3 regions of the Paraburkholderia phytofirmans OLGA172 genome follow, and region 2 is predicted to be linked to each of the others. Evidence: riboswitches for the same ligand, from Rfam matches in the RefSeq annotation. Region 2 holds a riboswitch; each other region holds the start of a gene.
The links. A riboswitch is a leader RNA that binds a small molecule or an ion and turns the genes downstream of it on or off. The one in region 2 is predicted to bind cobalamin.
Positions count from the first base shown of each region.

Region 1 (3,270 bases), 390 kb from region 2:
CGGGTCCCGCGCGGAATATCACCCCTGGTTCGGCACGCAGGCGCACGCGGGCGAATACGATCGCGCCGTGCGTCACGTCGGGGTCGTCGCCTGCGTCTTTCACCGTGCCCGCTTCGGCGCCGTCGGCGCACAGGCGGCAGAACACCAGCGGCAGCGGCACGTGCTGGCCCTTCGGCAATACGATCTCCGCGACCTCGCTGACGATACCCGCGAGCAGCAGACGCGCGGCCGCGAGCGACGTCGCGGTGGCGCAGCTGCCGGTCGTGTAGCCGCTACGCAGCGGCGCGGGTTGTTCGGGCGTTTCTTCGCGCATTAGGGTTGCGGTGAGGCGGCTGAGGTGCCATTAGCGGCATTGATGTCACTGGCGCCATTCGTGCCATTCGTGCTGCTTGTGGCGTGCGCGCCGTTCGTGTTGCTCGCACTGGACGTGCCGCTGGCGCCGTCAGCCGGCTTGGTGACATCCAGCAGTGTAATCGGCAGCGCCTGGCGCCAGGTATCGAAGCCGCCAAGCGGCTGGGCCTCGGCAAGCGCGATCCGGGTCAGCGTGCCGCCATGCTGCTCCCGCCACGCCGCGAGCGTCGCCTCGCCTTGCAAAGTGACCGCATTGGCGACCAGCCTCCCGCCGTCACGCAGACGCGCCCAGCAGGCATCGAGCACGCCCGGCGCCGTCACGCCGCCGCCGATGAACACCGCATCCGGCACAGCCAATCCTGCCAGCGCATCGGGCGCGCGGCCAGCCACCAACTGCAGACCCGGCACGCCCAATGCATCGCGATTGTGTTCGATGAAGCGCTGCCGCTCCGCGTGCCCTTCGATCGCGATCGCGCGGCAAGTCGGGTGCGCGCGCATCCATTCGATGCCGATCGATCCGCTGCCCGCGCCCACATCCCAGAGCAATTCGCCGGGCGTCGGCGCGAGCCGCGCCAGCGTGATCGCGCGGACGTCGCGTTTGGTCAACTGACCGTCGTGGCGAAAGGCGTCGTCGGGCAAGCCGGCGGTCAACGGCAAACGCGGGGCGCCCTCCGTTGCCCGGCATTCGAGCGCAATCAGGTTCAGCGCCGCCACGTCACCCGCGGACCACTGATCCGCGCGGCCATCCATACACCGCTCCCGAGCGCCGCCCAAGTGCTCCAGCACGGTCATCCGGGTCGCGCCGAAACCGCGCGCATGCAGCAGTTCGGCCAGCGCGGCGGGCGTGCGCCCGTCGGCGCTCAGCACGAAGACGCGCGCGCCGTCGTGCAGATGAGCGTTCAGCGTCGGCAACGGCCTTCCCACCAGCGAAACCGTGGCGACATCCTGCAACGGCCAGCCAAGCCGCGCGGCCGCCAGCGACAACGACGACGGCGCAGGCAGCACCCGCAACTCACCTGCCGGCAACTGCCGCGCCAGCGTCGCGCCGACGCCGAACAGCATCGGGTCCCCGCTCGCCAGCACGCACACGGACCCGGTACGCTCCGCCAGCAAAGGCGCGAGATCGAACGGCCTCGGCCATGCCGCCCGGCGCGCGGCGAGGCGCGCGGGCAGCATCGCCAGATGACGTTCGCCGCCATAAACCACCGACGCCTCCAGCAAAGCACGCCGCGCGGGCCTCCCCAAGCCGGCGAAGCCGTCATCGCCTATGCCCACCACGGTCAGCCACGCCGGCATGCATCCATCCTCGTTCTGTATCTTCAAATAATGCGCTGTGCCACGCCGATCAAAGCGTCCAGCCTCGTTGTGCTGTTCGAAAAAAGGCATAATACAGCCGCCGGTGCCCTTCGGGGCCGAAGAGGGAACACAGTGTCGCTGTGGCTGCCCCCGCAACTGTATGCAGCGAGTCCGCCTGCGCTCCGTGCCACTGGTTAGACCGGGAAGGCCGCGGCGGACCATGACCTGCCAGCCAGGAGACCTGCCGGCCAGACTGTTCGTGCCAGCCTACATCGGGCGGGGTGTACCGATGCCGCAGCAATGCCCGACCGGGCGGCGCTCGGGCCGTCGCGCGACGCTAAACCCGGTGTCCGTCTTGAATCAAGCTCCGCCCTCCTCCACTGCTTTGCCCGACGCGGCCCTCGCGCTGCGGCCCTCGGCGTGTCCAGGGCTGCTGCGCATCGTCGCCGCGCGCGATGGTGGAATCTGCCGGATCAAATTGCCCGGCGGGGAGCTGAGCGCCGGGCAGGCCTTGGCGATTGCCGAGGCGAGCACGCAGCATGCGGCCGGTGTCGTCGAGCTGACCAATCGCGCGAATCTGCAAGTGCGCGGCGTGCGCAGCGGTCATGAAGCGGCGTTGAGCGCGGCGCTGGTCGACGCGGGGCTAGGGCCGATTCGGGCGGCCGCTGCGGACGATGTGCGCAATGTGATGCTGAGCCCGACTGCTGGCCGCGATCCATTTGCGCTGTTCGATACGAGGCCGCTCTGCGTCGAACTGCTTGCATTGCTGCAAACCGAAGCGCGTTTCGCGGCGCTATCACCCAAATTCGCGCTTCTGCTCGATGGTGGCGAGCGCCTTGCGAGGCTCGATCATCCGCATGATATCTGGCTGGCAGCGACGCAAGTTGAAGACGGGGTGCGATTCGTGTTTGGTTTGACGGGTTGTCCGCCTGCTGTGGCGAACGCGGATGTTGACGCTGAAGCTGACGCTGACGCTGATGCGGGTACCGATGCGTTCCAGCATGCCGAATACGCCGACTCGCGTGACGCCACAGAGCGCCCTCGCACGGATAGCGCGGGCGCCCTCGGCGCCGTGCTGCCCGCGCAAGTCGCGGGTCTTGTCCGCGCGCTGCTGAATACGTTCCTCGATCTGGCCACCACCGACGCCACGCGCATGCGTCATCTGCTTGCCGCGCATTCCGTCGACGCCGTATTGCAGCACGCTCAAAAGTACGTCGATTTCCCACTGTCACGCGACACGTCGCTCGCAAACTGGCGACGCGCCACGCCTGCCGATGCCGCGCTGCGGCTCGGTGCGCACGCTCAGCGAGTCGTGGGAATGCTGCACGTAGGCGGCCAACCGCCGCTCGGACGCCTCGACGCCGCCACCTTGCGCGGCCTTGCCACGCTCTCACAACAGCGCGGCAACGGCACGCTGCGCATGACGCCCTGGCAAAGCGTGTTACTGCCCGATATCGCTGCCAATGCCGCGCCCGCCGTGCTCGCTGAAATGAACGCGCTGGGCCTCGCCTGCGACCCCGCGCAGCCTATTGCGCACTTGATCGCCTGCGCCGGTTCCACAGGTTGCGCAAAAAGCCTCGCCGATACCAAAGCCGACGCGCTGCTTTTAGCGGATCGCTTGCC
Region 1 covers NZ_CP014579.1:1,595,977-1,599,246, forward strand. Annotated here, with positions in the region: gene AYM40_RS27190 (cobalt-precorrin-5B (C(1))-methyltransferase) at 1-313, opposite strand, end outside; gene AYM40_RS27195 (bifunctional cobalt-precorrin-7 (C(5))-methyltransferase/cobalt-precorrin-6B (C(15))-methyltransferase) at 313-1,647, opposite strand; cobalamin riboswitch at 1,732-1,911, shown strand; gene AYM40_RS27200 (oxidoreductase) at 1,994-3,270, shown strand, end outside.
Region 1: linked by a shared signal. The riboswitch ahead of AYM40_RS27200 (oxidoreductase) and the one ahead of cobW (cobalamin biosynthesis protein CobW) in region 2 are both predicted to bind cobalamin.

Region 2 (3,270 bases):
CGCGGTATCCGAAGCGTCCGCGGCGTCTGCCGCTCTGGCTGAGTTCGCCATATTTGCCATTTCCGCCGTTCCCACCGCCCCCACCGCCCCCACCGCCCCCACCGCCCCCACCGCACCCGCCTCACGCACCGCGCCAGAACTCACAGCATCCCGCGCCAAAGCCAGCGATGCCACTCCGCCGATCACCACGATCGCCGGCGAGCCGAGTCCGGCGCGCGCGACCGCGTCCGCGAACTCGCCGAGTTGCGAGAGCGCATGCCGTTGCTCGGGGCGCGTGGCCGATTCGATCGCCGCGCACGGCGTATCTGCGCTCATGCCGGCCGCGAGTAACGCGCCGGCGATATCGTTCAGCCGCCGCATGCCCATGTAAATCACCAGCGTCATCCGCGTGGCGACAAGCGCGCCCCAGTCCGGCTCGCTGCTGCCGGCGCCGTGCCCGGTGACGAACACCACGCCTTGCGCGTAATCCCGATGCGTCACCGGAATACCAATTGCCGCGGGCGCCGCGATCCCGGCCGTGATGCCGTTGATCACCTCCACGCTGATGCCCGCTGCGTGCAGCGCCTGCTGTTCTTCGCCACCACGGCCGAACACGAACGGATCGCCGCCTTTCAAACGCGCGACGCTGCGTCCGGCCCGCACGTGTTCGAGCATCTGCGCGACGATGCCGGCCTGCGGCGTCGACGGATGCCCGCCACGTTTGCCGACGTACACGACCAGCGCGTCGGCGCGTGCGAACTGCAGCACGTCGGGGTTCACCAGATCGTCGACCAGCACCACATCGGCTTGCGCCAGGGCGCGAGTCGCCTTGAGCGTCATCAGTTCGACATCGCCGGGGCCGGCGCCGATCAGCCAGGCGCGGGTCATCGCGGCATGCATGGCGCGCGCCATGTCGTGACTAGCGGGAGCGGGTGAGGCTTGATGCGGCCGGAGGCGGCGGAAATCGAGGTCATGCGGTGCTACAGATTACGCGCGACGAACAACGCTGCTCGCTGCGTTTCCCTCAGGAAAACGCTAGCGGCTGCGCCACGTCGTGCTTTAGCGCCTTCACATCCGTCCCTCGCGGATTCCGGCGGCCGGCAGCGTGACGTTCACTGCCTCCGCGTCTGGCCGGTATCCGGGCTGACGGCCTCATGCGTTTTGCCTTCCCGTCCGGATTCGTCAGACAGTGGCATCAAAAACGCATGCGCGATGCGAGAGCACCGCAGGTCGCTTACCGTTGCGGGGACAGCACAGGTTAAGCGCAGCGAGCGCGGCCTGTTTCCCGTTTAACTGCACATGCGAACGCATATGCGGGCACCAAACGCGCGCATACGATAGCACACGGCAGGCCGCGCCGGCACTGCGCAAAAGCCCTGCCGCGGCCGGCGTTTCCTTGACGGCACAGGGCTCTCGGCCTAAACTCGCACGCACTTTGGTGCTCGTGTGCGCGCTCGTGCGCATGCAGTTAAACGGGAAACAGGGTGCCCGCCTGCAATGGATCGGGTCAACCTGTGCTGCCCCCGCAACGGTAAGCGAAAAGCGGTGCGTTCTCCAGCGCCGCGGAGCCGGCTTCGATGTCCACGCGCAAGGCCGCGTCGGCATATAACCACTGGGCGAGAAACCACTCGTCCGGGAAGGGGAAGCGGCGCTTTCGCCAGCCCGGATACCGGCCAGACCAGGAAGAACGACCACCGCGGGGATGCGGCGGTGCGTTCAGGACTTCATTCCCGTTTTCTGTTTTTCGGTTGCCTCGGCAACGCCGTTGTTCGTCCCCGTGCTTTGTTATTGTGGTTGCCTGCAGGGCATGAACCCGCTCGCATGACCTATGCAGACAAAACGCGAAGGCGCGTCGGCGTGCTCGTGCAACTCCTACGGATAGACCTCACGATGCAAACTCAAATGCGCAAGATCCCCGTCACCATCGTCACGGGCTTTCTCGGCAGCGGCAAGACCACGCTGCTGCGGCACATTCTTCAGCACGCGGGCGGCAAGCGCATCGCGGTGATCGTCAACGAGTTCGGCGAACTCGGCATCGACGGGGAAATCCTCAAGGGTTGCGGCATCGGTTGCGATGAAGACGGTGTCGAAACCGAAGGGCAACTGTATGAACTCGCGAACGGCTGCCTGTGCTGCACCGTGCAGGAAGAATTTTTCCCGGTGATGGAAAAGCTGGTGGAGCGCCGCGAGCAGATCGATCACGTGCTGATCGAAACCTCCGGTCTTGCATTGCCGAAGCCGCTGGTGCAGGCGTTCAACTGGCCGCAGATCAAGAATAGCTTTACTGTCGACGCGGTCGTCACCGTGGTAGATGGCCCGGCTGCAGCGAGCGGCCAGTTCGCCGACAACCCGGTCGCCGTGGATGCGCAACGCAAGGCCGATCCGAATCTCGACCACGAATCGCCGCTGCACGAATTGTTCGAAGACCAATTGTCGGCAGCCGATCTGGTGATTCTGAACAAAACCGATTTGCTCGACGAAGCGCGTCAAGCTTCTGTCGAAGCCGTCATTCGCGAAGAAATTCCGCCGCAAGTGAAGATCGTGCGTGCGCAAATGGGCCAGCTCGACCTGCATACGTTGCTGGGTCTCGAAGCGGCCTCGGAAGAAACGATCCACTTGCGCCACGATCACCATGGTTCGGCTGACGACGCCGATCACCACCACGATGAATTCGATTCGGTGGTGGTGCACGCGAATGTTTCGTCGCGCGAGGCCGTGATCGCAGCATTGCAAGGGCTCGTCGAAACGAACACGATTTACCGCGTGAAAGGGTTCGCGGCATTGCCGGGCGCGGCGATGCGTCTGGTGATCCAGGGCGTGGGCCGCCGTTTCGATAGTTACTTCGACCGGCGCTGGCAAGCGGGTGAAGCAGGCGAAGGCCAGCAAAGCCGCTTCGTGCTGATCGGCGAAGACCTCGACCAGGCCGCGCTGCAACAGGCATTCGACGCCGCCTTGGGCGCCGTGGCGAGCGCCCAGCCGCAACAGGCGTAACCGGTCATGCATCTGCTGCGCACCACGCCGGGCGGTTTTGTCGACGATACGCAAGGTGTGATCCGTATCGACCAGCAGCCCGCCGATATCGTGGTGCTCAGCTCCGCCGACACCACGCTGTCGCTGCTCGCGAGCGTGTTTCCGCGCCTGGGCGACGGTTTTCCGAGCGTGCGGCTCGCGAACGTCACGTATTTGCGGCAGCCGGCTTCGGTGGATTTCTATGTCGAAGACGTGCTGCAGCATGCGCGTGTCGTCGTGGTCGATCACCTTGGCGGCGAAGCGTACTGGCCGTACGGGATC
Region 2 covers NZ_CP014579.1:1,201,146-1,204,415, forward strand. Annotated here, with positions in the region: gene cobA (uroporphyrinogen-III C-methyltransferase) at 1-867, opposite strand, end outside; cobalamin riboswitch at 1,091-1,319, opposite strand; cobalamin riboswitch at 1,399-1,672, shown strand; gene cobW (cobalamin biosynthesis protein CobW) at 1,870-2,970, shown strand; gene cobN (cobaltochelatase subunit CobN) at 2,977-3,270, shown strand, end outside.

Region 3 (3,270 bases), 1.7 Mb from region 2:
TCGCGCCGACAAACGGATTCGACACGATGTAGACGGTGGCCATGGCCCAGTAGGGCCGCGGCAACTCGAGCGAGAGACCGATGTAGAGCGCGATCATCGCCGCGGCAAACGTCTTGACGGAGAACAGCCAGTCGCGGATGGACGGATAGACCATAAACCCTTACTCGGGATCCCCGGCGTTGTGCGGCGCCGCTGCGTCGGTCGTGAAAGCGGCCAGCACCCGCAAGGTCGCTTCGAGATCGCTGCGCGAGATGCCTTTCAAAGCTTGCGCCCGCAACGTATTGAGTTCTTCTTCCATTTTCGCGGTGACGGCGCGGCCTTCGTCGGTGAGCGCCACGGTCTTGGCGCGCCGGTCTTCCGGATCTTCGTCGCGGCGCATCAGGCCGGCCGCGCACAGTTGATCGAGCAGCCGCACGAGCGAGGGCCCTTCAATGCCGATGTGATCGGCCAGCGTGACCTGCCGCACTGCTTCGCCGAGCCGGCTGGCGGTCAGTAGCGGCGTAGCGCACGCTTCGGAAACGTTAAATGCCGCGAGCACGCCATGGCTCGTGCGCCGCCATTTTCTGGCAGCGACGACCAGCGTGCTGCTGACGGTGCGGCGCAAGGCATCGAGATTCGACATGGCCGATATTGTATTTCTAAAATATTCGTTAGCAAACTATTGAATTGGGATTGTTGTGAAGACGTACTCGGCAACAGCCTGCGGCCGCAATGTGACAACATTGGCTTCGAATACGGCGTGACGGTGCGGCATCTACCACAAGGGTATCGACCGGTTTGAGCCCGGCGATGGTGCGGTGCGCGATGTTTGCGTCGGTGCTCGGCAACGGATTCGCGTAGTTCGTTAATGTGACGCCGCCGGCCACCATGTCCAGCCGCGTCGCGAGCGGCGCAATTCGATCATCGAGAGCGGCGCGATTTCGATGCGCGAAAACATGTCCGGCGACGCCCTGAGCGCATAAACGATTGCGGCTTTGATCACTGGCGCGTGCGTGATGGCGACCACGTTTTGCATATTGCGCGGTACACCGCTCGTTTTTGCACTTGACGCACGGTTTTTTGCCCCGGTCGTTCCATCGCTTGATGCACTGTCCGTTGCGCGAGACACCCCGTTGCTCAACGCATCGTCCAGCGCATCGAGCCACTGTCCTACCCGTTTCACGAGTTGACCGAACGACTCGCCGCCATGCGCGGCAACGTCGGGATCGTGCGTCCATGCGGCGAGGTCTTGCGGCGCTTCGACGGCGAGATCGGCAAGGCGGCGTCCATGCCATCGACCGTAGTTCATATCCGCCAGTCCCTCGTGGACCGTTGCAGCGAGGCCCAAGGCCGACGCCGTATCACGCGCGCAGACGGCAGGGCTGACGAAAACCGCCGCGTCGTCCGGAATCGACAGACGCGCACACGCGACGCCTGCTTCGGCGAGGCCGCGTGCGTCGAGCGGATCGTCGGCGGGAAAGCAGCCCGTGCGCATCGCCGCAGTCGACGCGTGGCCGATCAGTAACAGCCGTATGTCCATTCAGTTGATTTCCATAAAGGCCAGACTAAAGACGGACCCTGCGACTATGCTTTGCCTTGCCGGGAGGCAAAGTTTAGCGCGTAGAATAGCGTCACTGCGAAGCACGGAAGCCGGTGAGAGCCCGGCGCGGTCGCGCCACTGTAATCGGCATTCACGAGCCGAAAGCCAGACCTGAGCTTCGCAGCATCCCTTTTCAATCGACTATCGGGGCGCGTTACCCCCAGGAGATGTCCAATATGACCAACGCTGTTTTCGATCCCGCGACACAGCCTGTCGCACAACCCACGCCGATTCCGCTGCGTGAACTGCTGCCTTGGGTCGTGTTCGGCGGCTTGCTACTGTTGCTCGCGATTTATTTCGTTGGTGCGGAAGAAGGTGCCACGTCCCTGGTGCCTGGCATGTATGTGCATGAATTCGTGCACGACGGCCGCCATCTGCTCGGCTTTCCCTGCCACTAACGGAGTCGACCATGGTGGGTAAATTGTTGGTACGCGGGATGCTTGCAGGCATCGCCGCGGGATTGCTCACGTTCGGCTTCGCCAGATTGGTGGGCGAGCCGCAGGTCGACCAGGCGATTTCCTTTGAGGAAAAGGCCGACGCCGCCAAAGGCGAAGCGCCTGAACCCGAACTGGTGAGCCGCGGCACGCAAGCGGGTCTGGGATTACTGACGGGCGTGGTGACGTATGGCGCGGCGTTCGGTGGGCTGTTCTCGCTGGTGTTCGCGTTTGCGTACGGCCGCGTCGGCGCATTGAGTGCGCGCGCGTTGTCCGCATGGTTGGCGCTTGGCGCGTTTATCGCGCTGGTGATCGTTCCGAACATCAAATATCCGGCGAATCCCCCCTCGGTGGGCAACCCCGAGACGATCGGGGTGCGCACCGGTTTGTTCTTCCTGATGATTGCAATCTCGCTGGCCGCGATGGTGTTCTCGCTGAAGGTGCGGCGCCGCGCGGCGCTGAAGCTGGGCGCGTGGAATGGCTCGATCGTCGCCGGTGTGGTGTTTGTCGTGATCATTGCTGCCGTGCAACTGTCGATGCCGGCGATCAACGAAGTGCCGGCGGCCTTCCCGGCGGTGCTGTTGTGGAAGTTCCGCGTCGCGGCGATCGGGATGCAGGTGATCATGTGGACGACCATTGGGCTGCTGTTCGGCGCCATGGTTGAGCGGAGCAAACTGCTGGCTCCCGCGACCCGCGGCGCGGCGAAGTCCGCTTACCGTTGATGTGAGAGGCGCGGCCGAGAGGGCCGCGGCGGGGCCGCTTGGTTTTTAACGCAAAAGGCACGGCCGCGAAAGCGGCCGTGCCGACGTGCAACGCAAGAGAAGCCAAATACATCAAGTACTTGGCGCGTTTGCCAGAATGTTATCCACAGGCTTGCGAACAAAAACTGGGGATAACTTTGTGACAGCCGTGTGGACGGCTGGCCAGTGAAGTTCCAGGCCGTTCTTCACAGGTCTGATTCTTTGAAATCACACTTTGTACCGCGACTAGTTTCGTAGCGCTTACTTGCGCTACCCATCTCCCTTTCGGGCGGCGTGCTACGCGGCCCGTCTCTTCCCTTCCAGTCGGCCCTGATTTAAGTAGCAGCGCCCAATCACTTTTACGTACGGATATCCTGCGCCTGGCGTTCTGGGTTTTTCACTGCGACGCAGTTGACGACTGACGGGCTGTTGCGTAGGTTGGCTGAGGGCAACGTTGCACGGGAATAAGAGAAATGCAATTTTAGGAATTGTCGGATAGCCGGTGTGGAATGCTCCT
Region 3 covers NZ_CP014579.1:2,994,819-2,998,088, reverse strand. Annotated here, with positions in the region: gene AYM40_RS33340 (FUSC family protein) at 1-154, opposite strand, end outside; gene AYM40_RS33335 (MarR family winged helix-turn-helix transcriptional regulator) at 161-622, opposite strand; gene AYM40_RS33330 (histidine phosphatase family protein) at 845-1,519, opposite strand; cobalamin riboswitch at 1,574-1,713, shown strand; gene AYM40_RS33325 (CbtB domain-containing protein) at 1,756-1,977, shown strand; gene AYM40_RS33320 (CbtA family protein) at 1,989-2,735, shown strand.
Region 3: linked by a shared signal. The riboswitch ahead of AYM40_RS33325 (CbtB domain-containing protein) and the one ahead of cobW (cobalamin biosynthesis protein CobW) in region 2 are both predicted to bind cobalamin.